3 regions of the Candidatus Clostridium eludens genome follow, and region 2 is predicted to be linked to each of the others. Evidence: riboswitches for the same ligand, from Rfam matches in the RefSeq annotation. Region 2 holds a riboswitch; each other region holds the start of a gene.
What was found. Region 2 has a riboswitch for S-adenosylmethionine ahead of ACJDU8_RS12580 (nitrogenase component 1). Riboswitches for the same ligand answer to the same signal wherever they lie in the genome.

Region 1 (10,820 bases), on a different contig from region 2:
AAGAACCTCATTAAACTTCTTTCTTGCAAGAATATCTAATAGAACCTCACCTGTCCGAATTATTCCATCATAACCAACAGGAAAATGCTCATCACCCATGGCTAAAGATGGGATACCAAGTTTTGCCGCTTCAGGTGCAAGTCCTTGATGTCGAATTATTACAAAATCTGTCTTTACTCGTTTAAATAGGGCATTTAGTTGGAATGCCTGTGTTTTACTTACTGTAAAATTAGGAATATCTCCGTAAGTGCTTATAAGTTCATTCAGCGTATCCTGATTCTCATGTCCACCATCATAAACAGGATCGTGATGGAATACCACAGAACCATCAACACCTATCCCTAATTCACGCAAAACTGAAATAAGACTATGTGCATAAGATGAACCTGTCATAATAAATCCTTTAATTCCTTTAAACTTTTTGCGCAATTCTTCAATTTTGGGAAGTACTTTTTCATGTTCGTTCTTTATATACTCTTCGGTTTCTTTTTCTTTGCCAACAATTTTACCAATTGCCCTGAACCAGGCATCCGTACCTGCAATTCCATAAGGCTGAGGTGCATCAATCTGTGGAACACCAAAATGTTCCTCAAGTGCTGTAGCCATATAAGAACCAAGTGTGTGACAAAAAGTTGCAGTAGCCACAGCTTCCGATGCTTGGGCAAGTTCATCATAGCTTGCCATATCTATCATATAATTTACTCTCAGACCAAGAGGTTTTAACATTTCTGTAAAATAATCAGTTCCCCACAAAGCTACGATGTTAATTAAATCTTTTTGCTTTTCAGGTTTACGTTTTACTATTTGACGTAAAACTCCATGCTGTGAAATATCAAATCCAGTACTCCAGTGTTTTGATCGAAATCCTTCGCAATGTAAGGGAATAACTGTCACTCCAATTTCTTTTTCCATCTCTTCTGCAACACTCTCTATATCTTCACCTATAATAGCAGTAGCACACGCCATGGAAATAAAAATTGCCTTAGGATTAAAACGTTCCTTTGCATCTCGTATTGTTTGTTTTAGTTTATCCGAAGCACCAAAAACCATATCATTTTCCAAAAGATTTGTGCTGTAAATCTGTAAATTCTGTGGTGGTTTATTTCTTCTTCCAAGTCCCATGTTAAAGGCAAGATTAAACCAAGGGTTATCTGCCGAACATCCAATTGGAGCATGCTGAATAAGTACACAGTCTGTAATATTTCCTATTTGACATTCAACAATAGCATTAGCACACATCGTCTGTTGATTCAACGGTGAATTTAATTCACACAACCGACAAGCTTTCTGTTTTCCACAACCATCATGTTTTCTTTGACTTCTCAATTCATAGTTTGATTCCTTCCACAACTCAGTTGCCGAACCATCCCAAGCAGTTATAGTTCCTAATCTCGTCTCTCGGTTTTCTACTTCCGTCAAGTTAAGATTTATTGTTTTTTTTGACATTGTATCATCCTTTCTATTCTCTATACATATGAAATCCATTATCTTATATAAGCATTTATATTACATGGTTTATCACGTAAACTTCAGCCGAACCCACGTTATTTAATCTATAAGTCCATGCTCTAAAAATATTTCTTCAAGTCTTTCCTGACTCATAGGTTTTGGAATTACAAACAATTCATTTTCTTCTATGGATTTTGCAAGAGATCTATATTCAGCAGCCTGATTCTCATCAGAATCAAACTGTATTACTGTCTGTTTGTGAATTTCAGCTTTTTGGACCACATTATCCCTTGGAACAAAGTAAATTAGCTGAGTGCCTAATTCTTTTGCAAAAGTCTCCAATAATTTCTTTTCATTGTCTACATTTCTGCTGTTGCAAATAATTCCACCTAATCTTACTCCACCTTTTTTAGCATATTTTTTTATTCCTTTTGATATATTATTTGCTGCGTAAAGTGCCATCATTTCACCACTGGCTACAATATATATTTCTTTGGCTTTTCCTTCACGGATAGGCATAGCAAAGCCTCCACACACAACATCGCCTAATACATCATAAAAAACATAGTCTAAGTCATCAGTATATGCTCCTAACCTCTCCAGCATGTTTATAGATGTAATTATTCCTCTTCCTGCACATCCTACACCTGGTTCTGGGCCGCCAGATTCAACACATCTTATTCCTTTAAAGCCCGTCTTCATTATATAATCTAATTCTACATCCTCTCCTTCTTCCCTTAAAGTATCTAAAACTGTCTTTTGTGCAAGTCCCCCTAAAAGAAGTCTAGTAGAATCAGCTTTAGGATCACAACCAACTACCATAACATTTTTCCCTATTTCAGCTAATCCTGCTGTTAAATTTTGTGTAGTTGTAGATTTACCTATTCCACCTTTTCCATAAATTGCCACTTGTCTCATATATACGTTCCTCCTCAAATTGAAAATATGATTATTAAATTTATCTCTGGCTTCTTCAGGTGTTAAAAATTCACTGGTCACCACCAGCCTAGTTTCATTTATATCCTTTCTGCATAACTTAAATATAAAAAAAGACCAAGTAAACCGAGTAAAACTCAGTTAACTTAGTCTCCAGTGCGTCTGGTCAACTAAGGTATCGAAATTAATATTATACAATAAAAAACTTCTTACAGATGAAATGTAAGAAGTTTAAATCATTCTTAATATCTCATCTTCCAGGTTACCCCGCAGGAATTAGCACCATTGAATAAATAACATTCAGGTTGCCGGGCATCATAGGGCCAGTCCCTCCGCCTCTCTTGATAAGAAATCTTATATTGAATTTTAATTGAAATAATGTACTTTTACTTATTGATAGTACTATACAATTTTTTAGTTCTTTTGTCAATAGTTAATTTTTATAACTTCAATAAGTAATATGAAAATACCCCTAAAGTACAATTTTGGCTTCTTGTAATATTATTTTTATAGTATTATTATATTAATAAAATTAGGATGATGGCAGTAGGAGGAGTTTAGTTTGAGGAAAGATATAGAAGATGTCATAGAAAATATATCCAATGTTATAATTGGCAAAGAATTAGTGGTTCTGGATATGTTAAAGGCAATTTTAGCAGAAGGCCATGTGCTTATTGAAGATATTCCTGGTGTTGGGAAGACTATGCTGGCAAAGGCTTTAAGTAAAAGCTTGGACTTAAATTTTAATAGAATCCAATTTACACCAGATATATTGCCTTCTGATATACTTGGAGTTTCTATTTATAATCCAAAAAGCTGTGAATTTGACTTTAAAAAAGGACCAATCTTTTCAAATATGATTTTGGCAGATGAAATAAACCGAACTTCACCTAAAACTCAAAGTGCATTAATTGAAGTAATGGAGGAATGTCAGGTTACTGATGGAAATAATACCTATCCATTAGAGCTGCCCTTTATAGTAATAGCTACAGAAAACCCTCTAGAATATACCGGAACTTTTCCATTACCCGAAGCAGTACTGGATAGATTTATGATTAAATTATCTTTAGGATATCCTACAAAAGATGAAGAGATAAAAATGCTTTCTACTAGAAGTAAAAATCCACTAAACGGCATAAGCTCTGTTATAACACTTAGTAAATTAAAGCAGCACCAAAGCCAGGTTACAAATGTGCATGTAAGTAAAGGAATATATAAATTTATAGTTGATATAGTCCATAAGACAAGAAATTGCACCGAATTGTTTTTGGGAGCATCACCAAGGACTTCTATTGCATTGTTAAAAATATCTCAGGCAACTGCATACATATATGAAAGAAACTATGTAATTCCAGATGATGTGAAAGAAAATATAAAGAAAGTACTTTCCCATAGAGTAATATTATCAAAAGAAGAAAAATTTAAGGGTACAGATGTTTCTACCATTATAGATAATATAATAAAAGAAATATCCGTACCAAACATTAAATATTCATGATAAAATTTAAAAATTCATTTTTGATTACTTTAGCCCTATTAATCGTAGTTCATTATTTTTATGGGAAAGAAATAGTTAATTCTTTACTTCTAGTATTTTTATCAATGTTATTGCTTTCATTCATTTCATTACTTTTCTTAAAAAAATATATATCAGTTAACTTAAATTCAGAAAATAAAAAAAAATTTGTGGGTGAGAATTTAAAAATTTATTTACATTTGTATAATAGAAGTTTATTTTTATATCCTTATGTAAACTTTATATTAATTTTTTCTAATACAGAGGAAAAATTAAATGAGAGTTTAAGCTTATTACCTTTTAAGAAACTTGAAGTTCAATTAAATTTTAAATTGACTTCCAGAGGTATTTATAATTCAACAAATTATTTTCTAAAGGTGAAGGATGTATTTCTGATATCCTCAAGAAAAATAAATTTTAAGAGTAAATTTACTGTAACTGTCTATCCAAGAGATGTAAAATTGCCAATAGAAATTCAAAATATTATAGATAGTATATATAACTTCTCAAAAAATAATATGGCTTTACATGAACCAGACACTTATTCATCTGTTGATAAATATGGATTAGGAGATAATTTCAAAAATATACACTGGAAAATAAGTGCCAAAAGAAACAATTTATATGTAAAAAAATTTGATTCTATAAAAAAACAGAACATCCGCATTTATATAGATATGACAGATTATGCACCCATGACAGAAAATCTTCATAATGTGACAGATGAAAATTTAGTTTCTTTTTCGCTATCTATAATCAAATACTTGTTGTGGAAAAATGAAACCATTTATTTAAGTATTGAAAATTTGGAAATTTTCAATTTAGAATTAAAAACCCCAGAGGATTATTTTTCTGTTGTATCCTATTATCTAAGGCATAGGAGCATGGGAAGGGACAATTTTTTTAATAGGGTACTACAAAATACGACACAAAATGATGAAAATTATGAAACTATATTTATTATAACTAATACAATATTATCTGAAGATTTAGAAACCATTGCTAAAATAAAAATAGATTGTAAAAATTTAATTATTTTTACCCTTTTAGATGTTTCCGCCAAAATGAAAAACCTTCTTTCCCGTATTGATGTAGATGTAATTAAAGTAACTGTTTAAGGGAAGTGATATATTGAAGAAAATGTATATTCCAATGGCTATAATAAATGTGATATTACCTATTATTTTAATTATTAAAGCATATATTGTTGTGGACATTTCCTACATAAAAATAATATTGTTATTTATAATAACTTTAGTAATATTTGAGATTGTAAATTATATTAAAAATAAGAAAGCTTTTTTATTTCTATTAGCCATATTTGTTATATCAGCTATATGTATAGTAATTTATAAATATTCTTATTTTATGTCATTAGTTTATAATTTAATGGATTCAGCAATAAACATAGATAATTTGACTATCATGAATTCAACCGTAAATTTTTCATTGATTTTTCCATTCTATGTTTTAATAATACCAGGAGTAACATTTTGTTATTTGATTTTATTTAAATTGAACCTAGGAGCAGTAGTGACATTAGTGAATACTTTGGTACTGCTGATATATGATTTGATAAAATTTAACAGGGCTGTAAAATTCATTTTACCACTATATATTTTTTTGACTTTTATAAATTTTATCATATGTAAACTTGGCAAAAAAGCCAAAAAAAATTACAGCAAATCTATAATCATTTATTATTTAATAATATGTATTGTTCTTTCCAGTATTACATATAGCTTTGTACCCTATAGATCTGGTAAATATACAGATTTAGCTCAATATAAGTTTGATAAAATCTTCAATAGCAGTGATGATTTTTATAATGTTTCTACTATTGGAATAAATGAAGGATATATATCATTTTTAGGAAAAAAACTACAGATGAATAGGGCCAGACTCTCACTAATAAGCGGAGATGTACCACATTATTTGAGAACAAAGGTCTATTACAGTTATAACTATAATAGATGGATAGAAAATGTACAGCTGCCAATAATAATAGGTAATGGGACATTAGATGTACCTAAGTTAATAGATGATAATATACCAAATTTAATAGATAACAATAATCTTGTCAAAAAAAATATTAACCACAATGAGAAAAATGGAACTAAAATAAAAACCCTTTCAATTGAAAATTTAAGTAATAATTTTTCCAATGTTATGATATCACCTAATTTCATTACAAAGGTAATTTCCAAAAGAAATTCATATATTACCATGTATGATAACGAAAACTATTTAACAGGACAAAATCAGTCCAATTACACTATAAAGTTTTATGATTACGATGATATAGAAACCTTTGAAGATTATTATAAATCAAAATATAAAGACGATATAAATAACATTCATGAAAATATTACTAATAATAATACTAATTATGGCATAATTGATAATGCTCTGAATTTTACTAGTTCCCAAAGAGTAAATACATTAGCACATAAAATAACTGCAAAAGCCTCTAATAATACTGAAAAATTGAAACTCATCCAAAACTATCTACTTAATAATTATAGTTATGACTTACAACCTGATGCAAATGATACCTCCTCGGATTATGCAGATTTTTTTTTATTTGATGAAAAGCGTGGATACTGTATGTCTTTTGCTACGGCTGCTGTTATGTTATGCAGGGCTATAGGTATACCTGCCAGATATGTAGAAGGTTTTAGAATCAGTGATGAGAAGGATTATAAAGGAAGATATGTTTTAAGGTCATCTGATGCACATGCTTGGGCAGAAGTGCTTACCTCTATGGACAAGGGAATATGGACAATATTAGAAACCACTCCCAATAATGAAAGTGAACCTTTAAACCTAGAAAATACTGTTACAAAAAGCAATATTCAAAATATGAAACAAGAAAAACAATCAGAGGAACCAAGTAATAGTAGTCAGATAAATACACCTCCTGCAACAAAGAAGCCTGCTGTTAAAAAAATGCAAAATAATTCGAAGAAAAAAATCAATACCGTGAATTTAATTAAAAAACTTCAAAATTCCAATTACATCATCATAATAGTCTGTATAATAATTTTATATATTCTAATTAAGTTCTTAAAGAGAAAACTTATTCTTAAAAAAGTAATCCACAGTGAATCCACTATACCATTATATACTTTTATATTAAGAAGACTAAAAACAATAAATATAGTGAAACAGCCTTGTGAAACTGATAGGGAATTTGCTTTCAGAATAAAGGACAAATTGGATATTGAATCACTAGTAGAGACTGTATACAAAGAAATATACGGAAATAAAGAAAATATGAAAAATGATCTTAATAAAAAATTTATCATAGTAACTGTAGAAGAAACAGTAAAAAACAATTCAAATGCTTTTAAATATTATATGCTCCTTTAAAAATTTAAAAGTTTTCTATTTTGAAAAATAAAAATAAATAACATTAAGAAGTATGGTGCAGCTAAGCTGGGCCATACTTCTACATATTGTTCGCGTAATTTATCTTTATCATTATTTTTATTTTCTAAAAAAGAACCTGCATTAAAATATCTATTTCTATATGCAAAACACTAGAAACTTACATTACCACTTAAAAAATTGGGCAATAAGCCTCTAGTGTAACTACTCAACTTTAAACATAAAATTCATTTTACAAACATATTTCCCATGGAAAGAATATATACTACTTTAATTAAAAAACTTCGTATTTTAATAATAAATATTTTTTAACTGCAATAAAGCTTTTTTTAATGCTTTCTGATCATCAGTACTAATTTTATTACCCTGTAAAAAAAGATACTCTAAATGAGACATTTTTTTTAATGGATTTATATTACTTATTTCATTATTTTTCAATTCCAGAAACTGCAGATCAGCTAATGCTGCCAATGAATTTAAATTACTTAATTTATTAGAACTTAAAGAAAGATTCTGTAATTTAGTTAATTTTTTTAATGGACTTATGTCACTTATTCTATTAGATTGCAAATCAAGATCAAATTGCAAATTAGTCAATCCGCTTAACGCACTTATATCGCTTATTTCATTATATGACAGAATAAGACTATTTAATTCATTTAATCCTTTTATACTACTTATATTTCTTATTTTATTAGATTGCAAACTAAGATTCTGTAATTTAGTTAAACTTTTCAATGCGCTCACATCGCTTATTTCATTAGATTCTGCATAAAGATAATGTAAATTAGTTAATCCTTTCAAAGAACTTATATCACTTATTTTATTTGATTGTAAATCAATACTATATAGATTAGTTAATCCTTTCAGAGAACTTATATCATTTATTTTATTAAAATTTAAAGCAAGAGTCTGCAAATTAGTTAGTTCCTTTAATATACTAATATTACTTATTTGGTTATTTTTTAAACCCAAAGTTTGTAATTTAGTTAACGTCTGAAGTGGATTTATATCATTTATCTCATTATGATCTAGATAAAGGGTTTGTAAATTAGTTAATCCTTTTAATGAAGTAATATCACTTATTTGGTTATTTCCAAGATTAATCATTTGCAAATTAACCAAGTTTTCAATTCCACTTATATCCTTTATATCTTGCCCACTTGCTAATAATGTTATAATATTCTTAACATCACTTTTATATAAATCACCTGTTGACTTGTGAATACTATATCTTATATTGTTTTCCAAATTTTTATCTTTAAAGGTGATTATTGTATCATCAGGCTCATGATCAGCTACAGTTACAGTACAAGTAGATGTCTTATGTCCGTCTACAGTAGTTGCCGTAATCTTTGCAGTTCCTGTGTGCACACCTGATATCACTCCATCATCATCTACCTCTACTATATTTTTATCTGATGATGACCATGTTACTGCTTTATTTGTCGCATTGTTAGGTAATATAGTTTTATTTGGAATATATGTATTTCCTATAGTTAGCTTATATATAGTTCTATCAAAATTAACCGATGATACTTTAACATATTTTTCATTTGCTACTGACGTATAATTTTTGTTACCAGTAACACCTTTATAAATAGAATATATGCTAACAATAAATAAGATAATAACAATCAAACCTATTTTCTTTTTAATACTGCTCAATCTGTACCACCCCCTAAATATACATAATAATATTGTTATTTTTCTATATTTCAAAGAATTAAAATCTATTCTCAATAATTATAAACCTGTAAAAATTTTACAATCTACTTTCTCCACTAACTACAAACCTATCTTGAATAAACTTTATTAAAATATCCATAAATAATCCAAGGAAAGCTATAACAACAGCCGTTGCAAATAGTCTTTTTATATCATAAATCTGCTGATAAGTTAACAGTAACCATCCTAATCCTGAACTAGCGCCCATCATTTCAGCTGCAATAAGCATAAAAAATGAATACCCTGCACTTAATCTAAGTCCTAAAAAAATTGATGGTAAACTTGATGGTATTACTATTTTATAAAATAGTTTCACTCTTCCAATTCCAAAAGATCTGGCTTCTTTTAATATTAAAGAATCTATACTTCTAACGCCATAAACTGTATTAAACACTATAGGCCATATACAAGTCCATGCAATTACTGCTACTTTAGTTTCTTCTCCAATGCCTAAAATTAAAATAAAAACATGGAACAATAAAAAAGGGTTAATTTGAGAAAAAATTTCTATAACAGGTTCTGTTACTAAATCCAGTTTAGGGAACCATCCTCCAAGTAAAAATCCTAGCGGTATACCAATCACAATGGAAACAGCAAATCCCAGCAACGCTCTTTCTACGCTTATACCAACATTTAACATGAAATTTTGTAAAAAAATCATATTCCATAATGATGTTATAACACTAGAAAAGGATGGAATAAATTGAGGATCTACTATTCCTAACCTGCTGCTAATTTCCCATATTGAAATAAATATAAATATAATTAAAAATTTATAAATAACATTATCTTTTTTCTTCATGAACATGCCTCCTTAAAAGAAACATTATTTTTTCATATTCATATGTTCAGAATTACTTCCCCCATCTTCTTTCATCTCCATATTCATATGCTCGGAATTCTTTTTATTGTCTTTTTTCATATCCATATGTTCAGAGCTCTTTTTATTGTCTTCTTCCATATTCATATTTTTCATGTTACCTTTCATATCCATATGCCCCTCAGCATTGCTGTTACTAAATCGACTGCTAAATTCTGTAGTATTGGCATAATTAACTTCGTAACTTCCAATTCCTATAATTGCAACTGCCAGTATGGCTAATATTGCAATCTGATTTTTATGAAATTTAGTATTTACTTTTTTCCATTTAGCAAAACTAAAACCATGTTCTGTTTCTTTCCAAAAAAATAGTTTATTTTGAATATATATTAAAAATCTGTTTAATAGGAAACCAAGAGCTACAATGAATAGTCCAGCTGAGTACATTCTAGGAATTTGATTGTTCATTGCAGAATTATGAAAAAGCCATCCTAATCCTGCACTGGCACCTATCATCTCTGCTGCAATAAGCATAAAAAATGACATTTCTGTTCCTACTCTAAGTCCAGCAAAAATTGAAGGCTCTGCCGATGGCAATATTACTTTTTTAAATAATTGCCAGTTGGATATTTTCATAGAACGGGCAGCCTTTATTAAAAGTTTGTCAACACTTCTGGCCCCTAATATAGTATTATATAAAATTGGCCATATACATACCCAGGCAACCACTGCTAGTTTTGCAGTTTCACCTATTCCAAAAAATAGTATAAACATAGGCAGTAATGAAAAGGGATTTACTTGACCAAATATTCTAAAAAGTGGATCCATTAGGTCAGCAATTTCACTAAACCAACCGCCCAGTAATAACCCAATAGGTATTGCAATAATAGATGCTATGATGAGCCCTAACAAAACCCTCCACAAACTTACCATGATATTTGTAAATAAAGCATTATTAAACCATAAAATGTAAATCTGTCC
Region 2 (10,820 bases):
TTCTTTTTCAATATCTAAAAATTTTAACTGTTCACCTTGTTTAACAGTTTTTCTTTCTTTTAAATTTGTTTCTTTTACTTTTCCACTCTCCAGATTATTCAATATTTCCCTGGCTCTTTCTAAAACTTCTTCTGGAAGCCCTGCAAGTTTTGCTACTTCAATACCGTAGGATTGATCTGCCCCTCCTTCTATAATTTTTCTCAAAAAAACTATAGTATTTTCAACTTCTTTAACAGACACACAATAATTTTTTACCCCTTTTATTTTACCTTCCAATTTGGTCAATTCATGATAATGAGTTGCAAACAAAGTCTTACATCTGAGCTGATTTTTTTTACATATATATTCTATTACAGCCCAAGCTATACTTAATCCATCATAAGTGCTCGTTCCTCTACCTACTTCGTCTAATAATATTAAGCTTTTATTGGTGGCATTTTTTAATATATTTGAAACTTCCCACATTTCAACCATAAATGTGCTTTTTCCTGAAGCTAAATCATCTGATGCACCTATTCTCGTAAATATTTTATCACAAATGGATATTGAGGCATTTTTAGCCGGTACGAAACTACCTATTTGAGCCATAATAGTAATTAAAGCTACCTGCCGCATATAAGTAGATTTTCCTGCCATATTAGGTCCAGTTATTAAAAGAAGCTGGTTTTCAGAAGTATCAATATTTGTATCATTAGATATGAACTCTCCTGTAGGAATCATTTTCTCTACTACAGGATGTCTCCCTTCTTCTATAAATATCTTATCTGAAAGAGTTATTTCAGGCTTACAGTAATTATTTTCCACAGCAACCTTTGCAAGAGACGTTAAACAATCTAATTCTGAAATTATTCTGGCTGAATTCTGCATTCTATTAACTTCTTCTTCCACTTTATTCCTTACTTCTATAAAAGTATTATATTCCAGATATATTAGCTTTTCCTCTGCTCCTAAAATCTTATCTTCCATCTCTTTTAGTTCTGGAGTTATGTATCTTTCTGCATTTGCTAAGGTTTGCTTTCTTATATACCTATGTTCTGGCACCAGACTCAAATTACTTTTAGTTACTTCTATGTAGTATCCAAATACTTTATTGTAACCTATTTTTAGAGATTTTATATTAGTAAGTTCTCTTTCCCTACTTTCAAGTGAAGCTATCCAGTCCTTTCCCCTAATTTTTGCTACTTTTAACTTATCTATTTCACTATTATATCCTTCTTTTATTAAGTTACCTTCTTTAAGGGAAATAGATGGATTATCTATTATAGCTTTATCTAATAATGAATAAATATCTTTTAATTCATCCAGATTTTCATACATATTTTTTAATAAGTCTGTTTTAAAATTAACCAATATAGATTTTACATCAGGTATTTTTTCTATAGAATTTTTTAAAAAATTTAATTCCTTTGCATTTACACTTTTTGAGGATATTTTTCCTACTAATCTCTCAATATCATATATGTTCTTTAAAGCCTCACTTAAATCTTCCTGATAACATATATTGTTTGAAATTTCCTCTACTGAATTCAATCTTTCAATTATTCTATTTTTATCTATCAAGGGCTGTTCCAACCATTTCCTAAGCTGTCTTCCTCCCATAGAAGTATTAGTTTTATCTATAACCCCTAATAAGGAACCCTTTTTTTTATTTTCCCGGAGATTTTCTGCAATCTCCAAATTTCTTCTAGAATTGCTGTCTATAGTTAAATAATCTACTATATTATAATATTGAAATTTATTTATATGTGAAAGATCTGTCTTTTGAGTCTCCTGCACATACTTTAAAAGAGAACCACAGCATTTTATAGCTTCAGGCGTATATTCTTTTAAATTCAAATCTTTAAACTGTTTGCTTAATATTTCTTCTTCATTTTTTGAGAAATAACATTCATTTAATTTACTAAATGATTCGTTAAAAACTTCCTCTATGCCCTTTAGTATAGTAGAATCTATATCCTGTTGAATCAATATTTCTTTCGGATAATATTTACATATTTCATCTAAAATTACGGATAAATTAAAAGGAGTGTCTGTACAATTAAACTCTCCCGTAGATATATCCGCAAAACATAGTGCGCAATTAGTATGTTCATCATTTATGTACAAACACATTATATAATTGTTTTTATTTTCCTCTAAAAAAGTAGCATCCGTATAGGTTCCTGGAGTTATTACTTTAATAATTCCTCTTTTTACAATACCCTTAGCTTGTGTAGGATCTTCCAGTTGCTCACATATGGCTATCTTATATCCTTTACTTACTAACCTTCCTATATATGAATTTGCAGCATGATAAGGTATACCACACATAGGAGCTTTTTCCTTAAATCCACATTCTCTTCCTGTAAGAACTAGTTCTAATTCTGAAGCTGCTATTTTAGCATCATCAAAAAACATTTCATAAAAATCACCTAATCTAAAAAACAGTATACAGTCTTTATGATTTTCTTTTATTTCCATATACTGTTTCATCATTGGAGTTAGCCCCACCTTATTTCCTCCTTTTCATCATATCTGCTTACCTAAAAGCGAAAAAGAAGTTGCTTTGGTTATTTCAACTTTTACTAATTTTCCTATAAAAGCTTTATCTCCTTGAAAATTAACCAGTTTTCCAGTTCGGGTCCTTCCCATAAGTTTTGTATTGTCATTTTTACTAGGACCCTCTACTAATATTTCTTCTATTCTTCCTTCATAAACTTTATTCTTTTTTGCAGCAGATTCATTTATTACATCTACAAGCCTGTTAAATCTTTCATGCTTTACATCATCAGAAATTTGATCTTCTATTTTATAGGCAGGAGTACCTTCCCTTTTGGAATATATAAATGTAAATGCGGAATCAAACTCTACTTCTTTTGCCAAGTTTAGTGTCCCTTGAAAATCTTCCTCTGTCTCCCCAGGAAAACCTACAATTATATCCGTAGTTATAGACACTCCTGGAATTTTATCTCTTATTCTACTTACAAGATTTAAATACTGTTCCTTGGAATAATTTCTGTTCATTTTCTTAAGTATGCTGGTAGAACCTGATTGTACCGGCAGATGTATATGTTCACATATTTTATCACACTCTGAAATCACATCTATTACGTCTTCAGTTAAATCTTTAGGATGAGAAGTCATGAATCTGATTCTTTCAATTCCATCTATATTATTAATTCTTTTTAAAAGTTCACTGAATTTTAGATTTGGATTTAAGTTCTTTCCATAAGAATTTACGTTTTGACCTAACAGGGTAATTTCTTTATATCCTTTGGAAACCAACCCTTTTATCTCATTTTCAATATCTTCGGGGTTTCTGCTTCTCTCACGTCCCCTTACATAAGGTACTATGCAGTAAGCACAAAAATTATTGCAGCCATACATTATAGTTACAAAAGCTTTTACATTGCTTTCTCTGTCTATTGGAACTCCTTCTACAATTCCATCCTCTTTATCCTGTATTTCTATTACAGATGTATTTTGCTGCTTTACTGTATTCAAATATTCGGGGAACTTATAAGCATTATGAGTTCCAAATATTATATCTACAAATGGAAATCTTTTAATTATTTTTTCTGCCATATCTTTTTGCTGCATCATACAGCCGCATAGAGCTATTATAAGTTCTGATTTTTGCAGCTTTAATTTTTTTAAAGCACCTAAATTTCCATATACTTTAAGCTCTGCATTTTCCCTTACACAACAGGTATTAAATATAATTAAATCTGCAGAAAATTTGTCTTCTGCTTTTTTATATCCCATTTTTTTTAACATTCCAGATAATTTCTCTGAATCCTCTTCATTCATCTGACACCCATGGGTCTGTATAAAAAAAGCTTTTTCATTTTGGATATTATCTGTATGACTCTTTTGTCCATTCATTCTTTCATTCTCCACTTTATAATTTTAGTTATCTAAAAGTAAATACCAGACTAAATACTCATTTAGTGGCATTTATTTTTAGATGCCATAATACCCTACAATTATATCGTTAATATTTACATATGTAAATATATTATAATTTTAGCTACAATCCCACTTCCTTTTTTAGTTTTTCTCTATTGCCGCTGCAGCGAATTAACTTAAGCATATAAGCTTGCCTTTCTATAGTTTCAAATTTATGAAATATATTAATTTTATCTGTATAAATATTAATATATTCTATAATACTATCTATTAGGTTTTCTTTTGCAATCTCCAGGCTATCACCTTCACCATATACATTAACTTCATTTAAAATTATATTATAAAATCCTTCTCCTGAGTGTATAACTGGCTTAAATCTAAAAAACCCCATTAAAAAATTTATATATGAGGTTTTTATATGATTTACTTCCTCATTTTTCTTTTCATTTTCACCTATGTCTTTTTCTAATATATTATTCAGTTTACTACTGTAGATTTTTGCATCTTTAATATTAAATTTTTCTTCAAGTAAAGCTTTCATATTCTTCCACCTTTTATAATAAAATATTTTTAAATAAATAACAAGTCAACCAAATTTCATATTTTTATTCATTATAATTTATGCAACTACTACAGTCAATGTAAACTATTACGTCTCCAAACGAAGTAATTTTCAGGTTCAGGCGGTGGGATAAACAGCAAGGCTATATTTTTACTATTTTTTATAAATATAGCCTCTAATTTTTCTATTTATACGTCTCTAATATATTTCCATATATATCCTCGATTAATCTAAGTCCTCCGTTATATCCTAAATATCCACAATTTAATACAAGCCTGTGCATAACAGGAAGAGTTATATTTATTCCAAAAGCATTTAATTCTTTAACTATATCTCTATCCCATGAACTTCCTAAAATTAATGGAATATGAGTACCATGGTTATATTTTCTAAGTCTATGGTGTATCCTGCCGTCATCTTCTTCGAAAAACACTTCAAATTTTCTGGTAGAAGATATTTTATTAAATTGATCTTTTATATTGTTTTGATATTTTTCTGGTGTATTGTCCGTTATATACTGTTCACCTGGAAGAATGCCTAGCTCGTTTAGCAGGAATTGACTTATACCAAGTGCATAAAAAGAATCTGTTATATTAAAAAATCTGCCAGGTATACTATATCTAAACTCAAGAAAAAAATCAGTGGATCTTTCCAAATAATAATAGAAATTATCTTCTTGCTTTTTAATAAAATTTTCTACCTTTACAGAATCCAACTTAGCAAAGCTGGCTACTGACCTTAAAAATTTGCTTGTTTCTCTGGCACCTATAGGTGGTGTGGGATAATGCAAATACGGCGTACCATATTTTTTTCTTAATAATTCTGCAGTTTCAATGCCAACCCAGGGAGAAACTACAAGATTGAATTCAGCATCTGGTATTGTACTCCATTCTTTTACCCCGCCTGAATCTGGTCCAAATAATATATTTACTTCAAGTCCTATGCTTTCTAAAAGATACTTTATTTGATTCAAATTTCCTGCCCAGAAACTATCTTGATAAGGAACTGATGCCCACACATTCACAAGTCCACTTTTAATCTTCGGAGTCTTTTCTCCTATAAATTGATCAATTATAGCTTTGATTACCATTTCATGTCCAATAAAATTTGTGCCTTTAAATCCACCTGTTTCAGCATAGACTATGGGAACTCCTTGATCTTTATAATCCTTTGCTACCTGCCCTACGTCATCTCCAACTATATCTGACGTACAGCCAGTGAGTATTACAAATAATTCCCCTTTTAATACTTTAAGGGTACCATCAATAACTTCTCTCAGCCTACTTTCTCCACCAAATACAATTTCTCTTTCCGTGGAATTAGTACATGGAATACTTCCTCCTCCAGAATATCCTGTTCCCTGATATCCAGAATCAGTACTAAGTCCTCTAAAAAGTTTCACACCACACCCAGGACCAGAATGAAGTATAGGTATTCCTCCTTTTATTGCAATTACAGATTGTTGGGCTCCAAGAGTACAATAATGTCTAGGCCCTTCTATCAATTTAACCATAGTTATTTCCCCCCCAAAAAAGCGTCAGGTTTTTGATTAAGCCACCAATCTGTGTACACAAGCTTAGAATGGGCAGCAATATTTTTAACGAATTCTGGAGTTTCAAGTACATCCAAAATTTTATTACCATAATTAATCAGTCCCTGATAACCTAGTGCAAATTGTTCATCACCCATTAAAAATGTTGGTATTCCCAGTTTAGCACCCCATATAGACATACCTCCATGCCGTGCTACAAATATATCTGGTTTTAGCCTATTAAGAGAATTCACCAACTCATATGCCTGTTTATTACATATATTAAAGTGTTTTATATCACCATAAGTTTTAACCGCATGATCTAAACTTTTTCCACTTTCAAGTTTATTATCATAACAAGGATCGTGATGGAATATGGATGAGCCTATAACCTCCATTTTAAGATCTCTTAAAAGAGAAATTAGACTGTGTCCATGGGCTGCACCAGCTGTAATATAGGCTCTTTTTCCACTTAATTTTTCCCTTAACCTTTCAAGTTCCGGATATATCCTATCTTTTTCTGATTTAATTAAATCCTCTACCTCTTTCTCTCTTTTTGTTATTCTTCCAAGTTCTCTAAACCATTTATCTGCTCCTTCTATTCCATAAGCAGGCGGTGCCTTAACTTCTGGTACCCCGTATTCCTGTTCAAGTGATGCGGCTAGATAAGTCCCAAGTGTAGGACAAATCTGTACAGTAGCTGCTGCTTCAGATATTTTCTCCAATTGTGCAATTGTAGAAAATGGAACTATATAATTGGGTTTTAAGCCTATTTTCCCGAACAATTCAGTAAAAATATCACTTCCCCAAAAATTAATTACATTTACCACATCTTCTCTCTTTCTAACCGGTGGTTTTACTATTTTTCTCACTATTCCATGGTATGCAGCATCAAAACCTGTCGTCCAAATTTTAGATTTGAAACCTTCACAAGAAATATACACAACAGGAATTTTAAATTGTTCCTGAGCTTCCTCAGCTACTCTATCTACATCATCACCTATAATGCCGGAGGCACAGGAAGTTGTTATAAAAATTGCATTAGGCTTAAATCTGTCATACGCTTCTTTTATGGCAGCCTTTAATTTTTCTCCTCCTCCATATATAGTGTCATTTTCAGTTAAATTGGTACTTAATATCCTAGCGTTTCTAAGGGGAATATTTCTTTCTATCTGGCCCACCCTATTTGTAAAATTAAAATCCGAAAAATCAGCAGAACACCCCACTGGAGCATGGTTTATAACAACTGCATCTTGTATCATAACTAATTGACACAATGCATTACCTGAACTACAGCCTAGACATTGACTGAAAAAATGTTTTCTGTCACAAAGTCTGCCTTCTTTTGCCATACTACAAAGTTCAGATGCATCCCCATAAAATCCTGTAATGGAGCCAAGTCTTGACTCTCTAATTTCAACCTCTGGTGACTGTAATTTTATATTAATACTCAACATTATTACCTCCTATAGAATTTTAACAAAAAAGACTATGCACAGCCTCAACAAGTGAGGCATGGTACATAGTCTCCAGTCTATCTGGTCAACTAAATATTATTTAAAAACGAAAACTTCCTACAGAGAAACCATAAGAAGTTTGATTACTTTTTACCTTCTCATCTTTCAGGATTTATCCTGCTGGAATTAGCACCATGAAACAAATTCAGGTTGCTGGGCATCATAGGGCCAGTCCCTTAACCACTCTTGATAAGAATATTATTTTATTAAAGACTAAATTAACACTTATTATATTATACATATATTGTTTTGTCAACAATATGCAAATGATTCAAAGGCAATAATATCTTTTTAATATCTAATTTAAATGTCTCTACCTAAAACTGCATATGTTATATTGTTATAATGTAGAATGTATACTCAAATTGTAGCTATAATACTCAAATTGTAGCTATAATATGTTCTTATTTTTTAAGTGTTTTATAACTTTAACAATAGAATGTTTTATTGTGCCATATAATAAAAACATAACTAAAAAAATCACTAGCAAAGAACAAAATATAGTTGGTAGATAGCTTTTCATTACAAATACCTACTTTCTAAATTAATAATAACCCATTTTATATGATATCATATTAACTTAAATTTAAATTATCACTCATCCTTAATCTGCAGCTGTCTTTAATATTTAAAATATTAGCCATTGACAAAAACTTAAATTGGGTATTATAATTACATTAATTTAGTAAAATCTTATCAAGAGAGGTGGAGGGGACTGGCCCTATGATACCCGGCAACCCAAATTTATTTTATTTAACGGTGCCAATTCCAGCAGGTGAATCCTGAAAGATAAGAAAAATAATTTTTAAATTTTCAAGTTGTTTTTCTTATAAAACAACTTTTTTATATTTATAAAAATAATGAATAGATTAGCTGACCAGTAAACTGGAGGTTGGATCCTATTTAGGATGCAACCTCTTATTTTTATACAAATAATTATTTAAGGAGGTCTTATGATGTCAAATGAAGGTTTAAAATTCGACACAATAAAAATAAGAGGAGGTTATAATTCTGAAGAACACAATCATTCCGTGTCAGTACCTATATATGAGACAGCAGCTTTCGACTTGGGTGGAACCGATAGAGCACAAAAATTACTGTCATTTACCGAATTAGGATTCATATATAGTAGATTGAGTAATCCCACTATATAGATATATTAGAAAAGCGCTTAGCTGCTTTAGATGGTGCTGCGGCAGCTATTGCATTAAGTTCAGGAATGGCCGCCATAACCTATACACTCCTCAATGTAGCAGAAGATGGTGGTAGAATACTTACCACCCCTTATTTATATGGAGGAACATTAGATGGACTAAAAAAAATATATCCAAAGCTAGGTATTAAAATAGACAAATTTCATGACATAAATAATGCTGAAGCACTTTCAAAACAGATAAAGCCAGATACAAAAGCCATATTTGTAGAAAGTATCAGCAACCCTAATGCCATTGTAGCTGATATAGAAACTATTGCAAAAGTAGCTCATGATCATAATATACCACTGATTGTTGACAACACACTGGCTACTCCATATCTTCTAAATCCAATAAAATACGGTGCCGATATTGTTATATACTCAGCTACTAAAGCACTTAATGGACATGGAAATGTAATTGCAGGTTTAATCCTTGAAAGTGGAAAATTTAATTGGGGCAATGGAAAATTCCCTCAATTTTTGGAACCTTATTATACTTTAAGAGGTACCGGCAATACTCCAAGAAATTTTATCGAGGTATTTCCTGAATTTCCGTTTATTTCAAGGATAAGACTAAATTATTTAAATTATTTTGGTGCAGCCTTAAGCCCCTTTGATGCATATCTTGTACTTTTAGGACTTGAGACCTTATCTGAAAGGATAGAAAAACAGTTATCAAACACTAAAAAAATAATAGCCTATCTCCAAGAAAATGACAATGTGGAGTGGATAAAATATCCTTCTTTAGTCACCAGCACTTATAAAAAACTCTCAGAAAAATATTTACCGAAAGGTGCCGGATCGGTCTTTTCATTTGGTATTAGAGGTACAGATAGTCAAATAGATGAATTCTTAGACTCAATAAAACTTTTCAGCTACCATACTAATATAGGTGATGCCAGATCTTTAATTATAAATTCACCTAAGACTACACATGGCGAGCTTACACCTAAAGAAAAAGAAATTTCAGACATACCTTATAATACAATAAGACTTTCTATAGGTCTTGAAGATCCAGAAGATCTAATCAATGATTTAGATCAGGCATTTGAAAAAACTTTTATAAAAAAATTTCCAAAAGCATTATAGATATAAGAATGTAAAGGAGTCATTATGAAAAAATTCAAAAAGATATCAATAGTTATATTTATGCTTATAACAGTATTCACCTTTTCTTCATGTGGGGAAAAAAGCAATTCTTCTTCTACGGGAACGGAAAAATATAAATACGGTAAGCTGGAAATCCAGGCTCTTGGAGGTGGAGTGTGCGGTGCTCCAGCTTACATAGCCAAAGAAAAAGGATTTTTTGCTAAGGAAGGATTTGATGTAACTCTTGTAAGTGGAACTTTTGAAGAACAAAAAACTGGACTTGCAAGTGGAAAATTTACTGTTACCAATGGTGACTTTCAATTTTTCCCTTCGGTTCAACAGGGTCTTGATATTAAAGTTATAGGCGGACTGCATAAAGGTTGTATTAAATTAGTTGTACCTCCTAATTCACCAATAAAAACTGCAAAAGATTTAAAGGGAAAGAAAATAGGTGTAGATGAAATAGGTGGAACACCTATGGCTATCACTAGCGTTGTACTGGCTAATGCAGGCATCAATCCAACCTCAGATGTCCAATGGGTACCTTACCCACTTGACCAATTAACAAAAGCTGTAGATAAGGGTGACGTTGATGCTTTTGCAGCATGGGATCCATTTGCTACACTAGCTGAACGAGATAGCAACTACCGAGTAATAACGGATATTGCAGAAGATCCATTATTCAAAGGAAAATCATGTTGTTTCTTATATGCTTCTAATAAAGAAATTAAAGATAACCCAGAGAAAATTGCTGCTCTTGTGAGAGCCTATAAAGCAGCAGATGATTGGATTGCAAAAAATCCTGAAGAAGCTGCTAAAATTGAAGTGGATAAGAAATACGTATCAACTACTGATGTAAAATTAGTCACTCAGCTTATCAAGAACTATGATTTCGAATATACTACGGATGCTGCCAAAGATGATGTTAAATATTTCGTGAAGCAATTAAATAAAACTGGATTCTTAAAAAAGGATACAGATCCTGATAAATTTGCTGATGATGTATACTATGATGTATCAGCCAAATAAAAATTAATG
Region 3 (10,820 bases), on a different contig from region 2:
TTCTTCACAGGAAGTTTTTTATTTTGACTTAATAAAAAATTGGTAAATTTATGATATGAGATATAGATATTAGTCAAGTTGAAAATTCAACCAGATAAAAGAAATATATATAGAATTGACTCGGTATTTAATTATAAAGAATGAATTGGAGGTAATAAAATGAGTAGATTATTTACATCAGAATCTGTTACAGAAGGACATCCAGACAAAATTTGTGATCAAATATCAGATGCAATATTAGATGCAATTATTGAGCAGGATAACAATGGAAGAGTTGCCTGCGAAACAGTTGTAAATACAGGGATTGTAATTCTAGTAGGTGAAATATCAACTAAAGCTCATATAGATATACCTAAAATAGTGAGGAAAACCATAAGTGACATAGGATATAGTAATTCAAGATTTGGGTTTGATGCAGATAGGTGCGCTATAATAACATCTATAGATGAACAATCCTCAGATATTGCACTTGGCGTGGATGACTCATTAGAATCTAGGAGTGGTGAAAAAGACAGTATTGACTCAATTGGAGCAGGGGATCAGGGAATAATATTTGGATTTGCAACAAATGAAACACCGGAATATTTACCTCTTCCCATAGTGTTGGCACACAAGCTTTCAAAACAACTTGCAGAAGTAAGAAAGGATGGTATAATTCCATATTTAGGTCCTGATGGAAAGACACAAGTTACAGTAGAGTATGAACGAGGTAGACCTATAAGGGTAGACACTATACTTGTATCTTCTCAACATAAGGATAATATAAGTCATGATAGAATTGAAAAGGACATAATCGATAAGGTTGTTAAAGCAGCAATACCTAAATGGCTGCTGGATTCAGATACAAAATATTTAGTTAATCCTACTGGCAGGTTTGTAAAAGGAGGGCCAGAGGCAGATTCTGGTCTTACAGGAAGAAAAATAATAGTTGATAGCTATGGAGGATATGGAAGACATGGCGGCGGGGCATTTTCAGGAAAAGATCCAACTAAGGTGGATAGATCAGGGGCTTATGCAGCAAGGTGGGTGGCAAAAAATTTAGTAGCTGCTGGTATAGCGGATAAAATTGAAATAGAAATAGCCTATGCTATAGGTGTGGCAGCACCTGTATCCATAAGTGTAGATACTTTTGGTACAGGTAAAGTGGTAAATGATGACCAAATAGTGGAAATTATAAATAAACTATTTGATCTAAGGCCAGCGGCCATTATAAGGGATCTTGATTTAAAAAGACCTATATATAAAAATACTGCTGCATATGGACACTTTGGGAGAGATGATATAGATGCCCCTTGGGAAAGACTTAATAAAGTTGATGAAATAAAAAATATTTATCGAAGTCAAAAAATCTTAGTTAACAGTCTTTAATTATGTGTGGAGATTTTAAAAATAACTACTATTAAGTTGCATAATACTGCCTCAAGCAGTATTATGCAATGATAAAATAAATTGGAGGGAAGATATAAAAATGATTAATGAAGAAAAAAGTGATTTTATAACTAGATGTGTTCATGTAGGGAACGGAATTGACAAGGAAACAGGAGCCATTAGACGTCCTATAACTATGGCAAATTGTTACAGACTCCCAGAAGATGCATCTTCTATAAATTGGAGTGATGCAAATCAGCTGCTTTATACCAGGAATATGTCTGCCAACCAGGTATATCTTCAGGAAAAGTTAGCGTCTCTTGAAGGGGGAGAAGATTGTGTAGTACTTGCAAGTGGTGTTGCTGCACTGGCGGGTGTATTCTTTACCTTTCTAAATAAGGAAGCGCATGTGATTTGTTCTAATGTATCTTATATAGCAGTTTATAGGTTATTAAATGAATATTTACCAGATAAATATGGAATAGAAGCAAGCCTTGTAGATACTTCTAATTTAGAAGAGATAAAAAAAGCAATACGACCAAATACAAAGCTTATTCATATTGAGACTCCAGGAAATCCTACTACTAAAGTAAGTGATATTGAGGAAATAGCTAAGATTGCAAAATCTATTGGAGCTTTATTAAGCGTTGACAGCACTTTTGCATCTCCATTTTTACAGAATCCTCTACAGCTTGGAGCTGATCTTGTTATACATAGTTTAACAAAATATATAAATGGACATGGAGATGCTATGGGAGGTGCAGTAATTGGAAAAAAGGAGCTTGTGGACAGAATAAAGCGCGAGGCAATGGTTAATCTTGGGGGGGCTATAAGTCCGTTTAATGCATGGTTGATTATGCGTGGAGTTGTAACACTTCCTCTGCGTATGAAACAGCATAGTGAAACTGCACTTGAGGTTGCCAGGTATTTAGAATCAAATCCATCAATAAAGTTTGTAGCATATCCTGGACTAGAGAGCCATCCACAGCATGAAATTGCTAAAAAACAGATGAAGATGTATTCAGGAATTATTTCTTTTGGACTTAAAGCAGACGTTGAAACCCATAATAAATTCATTAATTCTCTCAAGCTAATCATTCAAGCTGTTTCTCTGGGTCATGATGAAAGCTTAATTGTTTACACCGGTCCAAACGATGAACGGATTAATTTTTATCCAGAGGAATTTAGAGGAGGATATATTAGATTTAGCATAGGATTAGAAAGTGCTGGTGACATTATTTGGGATTTAAAGCAAGCATTAGAAAAGTGTGGGTTATAGAATTTTATATCTGAAGTAAATATTAAAAAGGCATGAATGCCTTTTTTATTTTTACTTTATTGTAAATACTGCTAAAGTTTGTTTAAATCATAAGGTGTTTCCTGATATACGTAGTAGTTAAGCCAGTTTAAAAACAACAGGTTGGAATGACTTTTCCAATTTGCCACTGGTTGTTTACTTATGTCATTGTCGGGAAAATAATTTTGGGGTATATCTATAGGTAAATTTTGTCCAATATCTCTTTCGTATTCAGATTTTAATGTTAAAGTATCATATTCAGGATGTCCCGTAACAAAGATTTGGCGGCCACCTTTTGTTGACACTATATAGACACCGGCTTCTTTTGACTCAGAAAGTATTTCTAGTTCATGAACTTTTTCGATGTCCTCCCTTTTTACAAAGGTATACCTAGAATGTGGTGCAGAAAATACATCATCGAAACCTCTAAAAAGTTTAGTATTAGCCCTGTTAACAGTATGAGAGAAAACACCAGATAATTTTTTATTGAGAATATATTTTGGAATTTTAAAGTGATGGTAAAGTCCTGCTTGAGAGCCCCAGCATATATATAAAGTTGAATAAACATTTGTAGTACTCCAATCCATAATTTCAGTTAATTCTTCCCAATAATCAACATCTTCAAATTCAAGTTTCTCTACAGGTGCACCTGTTATTATCATACCGTCAAATCTTCTGTTTTTTATTTCTTCGAAAGTTTCATAGTATTTAATAAGATATTCTTCAGCAGTGTTTTTTGAACTATGAGATTTTGAATACATTAAAGTTATATCAACTTGTAGCGGTGAATTACTAAGTAGTCTTAAAAGCTGTATTTCAGTAACAGTTTTAAGGGGCATTAAATTCAATATAACTATATTAAGTGGTCGTATATCTTGTCTTGTTGCGTGAGTTTCATTCATAACAAATATATTTTCAGCTTTTAACGCTGTAGAGGCTGGAAGATTGTTAGGTATATTTATGGGCATAAAATCCCTCCTTAAATTATAATAGTTTTAGTGGCAATCAAATCTTATTATTCTAATATTCAAATTTTAATTATGGGGTTAAAATAAATAAAAGTTATTTTTCTATAAGAAAAATAACTTTAACGATAAACCAATTTGAAACTATTTTCCTTATCTCTCAGAAATAATCTGCTGGAATTAACACCATACATTTTAATAAAATGTTGGTTGTCGGGTTTCATAGGGCCAGTCCCTCCACCGCTCTTGATAAGATTTAATTTGATTTTACACCATATGATATACTAAAATTTCCTTTTTGTCAATAATTAATTTGCCAAATCTATTTTTATATAGGTCTTTAAAGTCCTGATTCTCTAAATTTGTGCTCTGAATTTTTTATTAAATTATGCAAAGGTCTTTTTAAAAGTGATAAAAACAGAAATGCACATGAAAAAACAGCCAGTGCTATAAAATCTTTAAATACATTTTTCTGTAAGGGGCCCCATATAGCTTCTCTGAAGCCATCTATAGCGTAGGTAAAAGGCCAAAATGGTGCCAATGTACCAAATATTTTTGGAAGGGTCTGTATAGGATAAAGTCCCCCGGCTCCTGCAATTTGAAAAACCATAATTATTACAGCAATAGCTTTGCCAATATTACCAAGTATTGACGCCAGTGTGAATATTATAATTGTAAATGTAATACTACAGCCTAGTGACACCAACATCATAAGAGGCATATTTTGAGGGTAAACTTTTAATATATATACATCTCCCAGGGTAATAATAGTAGTTTGTATGAAAGATAATATTAAAAACAAACTTAATTTTCCAAAGTATTTGTGTTTTAAATCCAATTTTTTTTCATTTTCGAAATCTTTGCAGTCTAGTGTTAATATGGAGGATAATAATAATATGCCTACCCAGATTGCCAGTGTAGTATAAAAAGGTGTTACTGCATAACCGAATAATCCTGAATTATAAACTTCAATATTTTTTACATTTACTGGTGATGAAAGCAAATCGGATAATTCATCTGGATTTTTCCCCATAAATTCTATTATTTCATTTAAATTTTGTTCGTTTAAATTTTGCATTTTACTGCTTAATTCATTCAGCTTATTTTGAACATCTTCCAACTTTTTGCTTAAAGCATTTGCCTGGTCAGAGGATGCTTTACTGCTTAATATACCTGAATTAGCCAGTGTATTTAATTGTGGCACAAGAATTTTTGTTGATTCTAATATTGAATCTATATTATTTAAGTTGTTTGTTAAGTTGTCAGCTACAATATCCATTGCCTGGTAGGTATCGGAATAAAAAGCATTAGATACAGAAACTGCATTCATGGATATTTCATTGTTTAAGGTAGAAAGTTCATTTATAACTGAATTGATACTGTCTTTAGATGAATTACTGCTAATTAATGTTTTTAATTGGTTTAAATATGTTTTTTCAGTTTGTATTGAGCCTTTTAGTCCAGTAAGTGAATCTATAAGCTCACTTGTTCCATTATTAGGTATAAAATCATTAATAGACTCAAGAATTTCTAGGGTGGTATTTATTTCTTTTACTAAAGAATTGTCTAAATTTAGTAATTGGTCTATTATAGTAGTACTTAAATCGGTACTGACATTTATATTATTTAAATTTATTAGGAGATCCTGTATCTGGTTATTTAGTGATTGAATTTCATTTATATCGTTGTTCAGATTGTTCTGTGTTGAATTCAATGTTTGTTTGGTGGATAAAACTAACAATTTGCTTTGTGCTACAATACTTTGAAGGCCGTTAATTTGTTCTAATAGTTTAGGAAAATCAGCTTTTTGAGCATTTAGATATTGCTGTAGGTTTTCTGAATTAGAATTTATTTCTGCTATATACTTTTTTATGTCATTTATACTGGAAATAGTTTCAGGAATAGTATCTTTTAATTGTACAATTTGTGGCTTGTCACTTTCTAATTTTTTTCCCATAGAGTTTAATTGTTTAAAAACCTGCTCACTTGCTGTTTTTATGAAGTTGCTTTTTACTTGGCTTATTAAATTAGTTTTTGCTGAATCTGTAATTTTGGTAGCTACGGCATTTAATTTCTCATTAGATCTGTATATAATGCTAGGTTTTTCAGGACTTGATGTTGTAAGACTTAACATTTTACTGGAAAAATCCTCAGGTATTTCAATTAATGCATAGTATTCTCCTGTATTTAATCCGTAATTTCCCTGCCATTCATCTATAAAAATCCAATCGATAGTTTTATTTTTTTTCAATTCTTTAACAATTTCATTTCCGATATTTATATTTTTTTCATTAAATTTGCTTCCATTATCTTCATTAATTATGGCAATGGGAAGCCTACGGGTATTAGTCTGGCTATAAGGATTCCAGGAAGCTTTAATATTAATCCATGCATAGAGGGAGGGTAAAAAACAAAATCCTAAAATTATTATAAGTACTGCTGGGATTTTTATTATATTTATTAAATCTCTTTTTAATATTTTAAATACATTTTTCATATGTGACCTCCCGTGAGCTATTCTCCTATACCTGAATCTTTGAATTTAACTTGAAATTTATGGATCTTATTGTGTAATGGTTCTTTAAGGAATAAGCCAATTAATATAAAAAATATTGATATCAAAAATAATGCTATAAAATCTAAAACTACAGTTTCTATAAGGGGCCCTGCAATAGCTTCTCTGAAACCACTGACTGAATAAGTAAACGGAAATAAAGGCTGTAATATTCTAAAAATTAATGATTGAAGCTGTATTGGATAAGTTGCACCACTTCCTGCTATCTGTATTATAAGAAGAATAATAGAAATAGCCCTGCCCAAATTCCCTAATATAGATACTAAAGTATAGGTTATTACTGTAAACGTAAGGGCTGAGGCAAGTGAAACCATAATCATAAGAAAAACATTTATCATTTGAACATGTAATAAAATTTTATCGCCTAATGAAACTATAAATCCTTGTATTAGAGCTAGGGTTAAGAAAGTCAGTAATTTGCCTAAGTATTTTTCTTTTAAAGTTAAATTTTCATCTCCATTAAAAGGGGCCACATCTGTTTTTAATAATGTTACAAGTAAAATAGAACCAACCCATATGGCAAGTGCTGTATAGGTAGGAGCCATGGATGAACCAAAATTAGAAACTGTGTATATATTTTCTTCATTTACATTAAAAGGACTGGATATAAAGTCTCCCATCAATTCCGGGTTGTTTTGTAATATAGTAATTATTTGTATTATATCATTGTTTGTAACCAGTTTTAGCTGATTGCTTAATCTATTTATAATATCTTTGAATTGGAGAAATTTATTATCTAATTTTCCGGAATATATAGTAACTAATTCACTTCCATGCAGTAAAGTATCCATGGAGTTACCTCCCTGCTTATTGAAATCTTGAACAGATTTTAATATTGCAGAAGTATTGTTTGTATAATTGGCTAGATTACCAGCTATTGAATTTAAAATACTCCTTGTGTTTTTATTATATTCATTTTGTGCATCTATTAATTGCAAGTTTATATTGGCTATATTATTTGTCATGGAATTTAATATATTTTTATTAATTTCATTTGTACTATTAAGCTCCTGCTGTAAGTTATTTATGTTGTTTTTTTCACCTTTTAAGGAATTTTGTGTATTTCTTAAGGATTTCAATAAATTTGATACTTCAGTGTTATTGCTAAAATCATTAATTTTATCCAGAAAATTTATAATTGGATTAATTTCATTAATTAGTATATCTAACTCATATCCAATTTTATCTACAGTAGAATCTACACTTGAGGAATTTGCCTTTGAGATTAAGGAATTCAAATTGCTTATTAAGCCTTGAGTTCTATAAATATCACCTCTTGCGTTTTCCAAGTTAACTGCAATATTGTCAAAAGAATTATTCAGTGAAGGCTGAATTGAGCCTATAAAATTTTTATTGTTTTCATCATTTTGTGATAGAATATCTATTCCTGAATTCATTAAGGGAATATCAGTTTTCATTTCAGTTAGTATTGAAGTTAAGTTATTTGAATTATTTTTTATATTTTCAAGCACATATGTTATAAGATCTATATTGTCATTTAAGGTTATTATGCCATCTTTTAAATTAATAATATCTTCCTTGTTCTTATCTGCATCTTTTCCAACTGTATTTAAAAAAGAAAAAAGGGTTTTATTAACAGAATAGATAAAATTAGACTTTATTGAATCTATCAAGGTGTTTTTGGCAGAGTCAGTAATTTTAGATGCTAGTGGACTATTTTTTGTATACACTTTATAAATAATCTCTGGTTTTTTAGGATTATCTGAAAGTATACTTACAAGATCTGAGGAAAAATCTTTTGGAATTTCTATCATTGCATAATAGGTTCCATCTAAAATGCCTATATTGGCATTTTTAGAATTAACAAATTTCCACCCAAGTTTTTTATTGGCTTTTAAATTGTCTACAATATTATTTCCTGCATTTAACTCTTCACCTCTAAAACTTGTCCCATTATCATTATTAACTATTGCTATAGGAATAGTGCTGGTTCTAATGGCTGCATAAGGATCCCACACAGCTTTTATATTTATCCATGCATATAGAGAAGGAATAATACATGATCCTGTAATAATTAAAAGTGCTATTGGGTTTTTAATAATACCTCTCATATCTCTTTTAAATATTTTCATAATATTTCTTTTCATATTTCAACACTCCTGTAACTATGCTGTTTCATAATTATGTGTAATTTATACAATTATATTACTGACTAGTCAGTAATATAATTAAACATCTTTTTTTTATTGATGTCAATAAATTAAACAAAAGAAACTTACTAGTTATTATATATATTTATTCTTCTATAATTTCTATTTATTATTCATATAGTTTTAAATTTTGGTAGTATGGTTATAGTACTAGTTATAAATTGTTAACAATATTGACACATAAATGTAATAACTATTTAGTAGTATGTAAAAGTATTCATTAGTGCAAATTAGTATTAAATGGCCTTTTAAGGCAGAAAGGGAGATAAATTATTATGAAATTTAAAGGTAAAAATGTATCTAAAAAATCAGGAAGATTTTCTAGTTCAATTGTTTTTTACATTGCTGGGATAGTTACAGCACTGCTTGGAATTGCATTATTAGTGAATAATATTATATTATTTAGAAAAACTTTGAATCAATATGTAGCTCAAGGGTATTCTGCTAGTGTTGTACTTCAACAATTAATACCATCTCAATTGTTGCCTGGAATATTTGAGCCAATAGGTGTATACGGCGGAATTGCAGTTATTCTAATGGGCATAGGTATAGTGAATAGAAAATTTTCAAAATATTTAACTAAAGTTTATGAGTGTAGTGATAATGCTGAAGATAATACTGAAGAAAGTATTCTGGATCAAAATGTTATTGAAGTAGGAGATGTAGAAGCTTTACAAAATGAAGAAACATCACAGCAAAGTGAAACTATAGAAAAGATTAATGAAGAAATTAGTGTAGAGGATAATGAAAAAATTAATAAAGACTGATTAAACATAAAAAAGTTTTATTTTTTTATCTAAAGTCAGTAAATATCAAACATATAATATAGGTTTTATTATATAGAAAATGTGAAAAAATCAATTATGTTATTTCAATATTTGAAAAAAGATTATATAATTTAATTAAAACAAAAATATGGGGGATGTTTACTGATGGATTGGAAAGAAAAATTTGCTTATGATTTATGCTGTAAAGCGATTGACAAGGAAAAGGCATTAAGTGCAATTAATAATTTTGCGGCTGAAATGGAAAATGTATTAAACATGTACTGTGTAAAAAATTCGGACATAGAAATTGATGAAAGTAAAAATACTATTAGAATTTGTAATAATATTATAAATTGGGATATCACAGGAGAAAAATTTGAGTTAAACTCTAATAATGGTAGAAGTGTAAATATATTTATTTATAAAAATAAATATAAAGTTAGATATTGTGAAAATAATAGTGCTAAAAAGTCAGGAATATATATACTTAATAATAGTAATTCTTACAACGATTATGTAGATAAAGCTTTTGAATATTTATTAATTTAAACTCAATAAAAAGAGTTCCTCAGGGAACTCTTTTAGATTGATTAGCAATCCCTATGTTTGTAAAACATAGGGATTAATTTTTATGTTGTAAATTATATTATAGTATAAATAAAAAGAACAGTGGCAAGATATAAATGTAATCTAAAAGCGATTAGATTGTAACTTATAGATCTATGAATTATGGCATGAAAGGAGAATAAAATTATGAATATTAATGATAAAAATTTACAAGAAGCAAAGAAATTAAATCAGCAATCTAAAAAAGGAAATGCATCAAATTTTACAAACTCTACAGTAAATGCTACTGAGGGTATTGAAGAAGCTAGACAATTAAACCAGCAGTCAAGACAAAATATAACATCAGGCGTTACTAGTGGCATAGGTAATGCTAGTTTAGAAGAGACTAAAAGGTTAAACCAACAGTCAAGACAAAATAAAGGTAAACAGTAACCAAAATAAATATACAAGACATTGTAGAATAATTTAGTAAATCTTTTATCTGAAAAGATCCATCACATTTAAAAGTATGGGAAGTTTTAAATGTGATGGATTCTAGGGAATTTTCATGCCATTGGCCATTTTTAAAATGATTCATAAAAAGTGTATTCATTTACTTATATTCTATAGAAATTCATAAAAAATAGAGACAAACTTTATATTTTATTGTATAAATTAATTTATAGGAATAATATAAAACTATAGCATATAATTTTATATTATTTTCAAATTAATAAAAACTGCATAATACATAATGTAATATGTGCTGTGAAAATTTACTGTAAGTAGGTGGTATGTGATGGAAAAAACATTAGTGCTTATAAAACCAGATGCAATGGAAAGAAAATTAATGGGTGAAATAATATCTATTTATGAGAAAAAAGGACTTCATATAGCGGCTTTAAAGCTAATAAAACCATCTATAGAAGTTGCAAAGAAACATTATAGTGGACATAAAAGTAAGCCATTTTTTCAAGAACTCATTGATTTTATCACAAGAGGTGAAATTTGTGCTTTAATTATAGAAGCAGATAATGCCATAGAGCTAGTGAGAAAAATAAATGGGGCTACAGATCCTTTAGATGCAGAGGCTGGAACTATAAGAGGACAATTTGGTATATCAAAATCTGA

Region 1: linked by a shared signal. The riboswitch ahead of nifH (nitrogenase iron protein) and the one ahead of ACJDU8_RS12580 (nitrogenase component 1) in region 2 are both predicted to bind S-adenosylmethionine.
Region 3: linked by a shared signal. The riboswitch ahead of metA (homoserine O-acetyltransferase MetA) and the one ahead of ACJDU8_RS12580 (nitrogenase component 1) in region 2 are both predicted to bind S-adenosylmethionine.

What each region holds. Positions count from the first base shown of each region.
Region 1 covers NZ_JBJHZX010000021.1:43,635-54,454, reverse strand. Annotated here, with positions in the region: gene ACJDU8_RS14470 (nitrogenase component 1) at 1-1,446, opposite strand, end outside; gene nifH (nitrogenase iron protein) at 1,549-2,367, opposite strand; SAM riboswitch class I at 2,633-2,736, opposite strand; gene ACJDU8_RS14460 (AAA family ATPase) at 2,948-3,883, shown strand; gene ACJDU8_RS14455 (DUF58 domain-containing protein) at 4,363-5,019, shown strand; gene ACJDU8_RS14450 (transglutaminase-like domain-containing protein) at 5,042-7,273, shown strand; gene ACJDU8_RS14445 (leucine-rich repeat domain-containing protein) at 7,583-8,959, opposite strand; gene ACJDU8_RS14440 (ABC transporter permease) at 9,057-9,821, opposite strand; gene ACJDU8_RS14435 (ABC transporter permease) at 9,846-10,820, opposite strand, start outside.
Region 2 covers NZ_JBJHZX010000017.1:67,875-78,694, forward strand. Annotated here, with positions in the region: gene mutS (DNA mismatch repair protein MutS) at 1-2,490, opposite strand, end outside; gene miaB (tRNA (N6-isopentenyl adenosine(37)-C2)-methylthiotransferase MiaB) at 2,509-3,864, opposite strand; gene ACJDU8_RS12570 (hypothetical protein) at 4,010-4,429, opposite strand; gene ACJDU8_RS12575 (nitrogenase component 1) at 4,635-5,963, opposite strand; gene ACJDU8_RS12580 (nitrogenase component 1) at 5,966-7,438, opposite strand; SAM riboswitch class I at 7,594-7,694, opposite strand; SAM riboswitch class I at 8,189-8,294, shown strand; partial or broken gene ACJDU8_RS12585 (O-acetylhomoserine aminocarboxypropyltransferase/cysteine synthase family protein) at 8,455-9,782, shown strand; gene ACJDU8_RS12590 (ABC transporter substrate-binding protein) at 9,807-10,811, shown strand.
Region 3 covers NZ_JBJHZX010000030.1:28,752-39,571, forward strand. Annotated here, with positions in the region: gene metK (methionine adenosyltransferase) at 160-1,368, shown strand; gene ACJDU8_RS17970 (trans-sulfuration enzyme family protein) at 1,469-2,647, shown strand; gene metA (homoserine O-acetyltransferase MetA) at 2,719-3,633, opposite strand; SAM riboswitch class I at 3,781-3,886, opposite strand; gene ACJDU8_RS17980 (YhgE/Pip family protein) at 3,971-6,127, opposite strand; gene ACJDU8_RS17985 (YhgE/Pip family protein) at 6,145-8,313, opposite strand; gene ACJDU8_RS17990 (hypothetical protein) at 8,652-9,143, shown strand; gene ACJDU8_RS17995 (hypothetical protein) at 9,309-9,692, shown strand; gene ACJDU8_RS18000 (hypothetical protein) at 9,897-10,142, shown strand; gene ndk (nucleoside-diphosphate kinase) at 10,489-10,820, shown strand, end outside.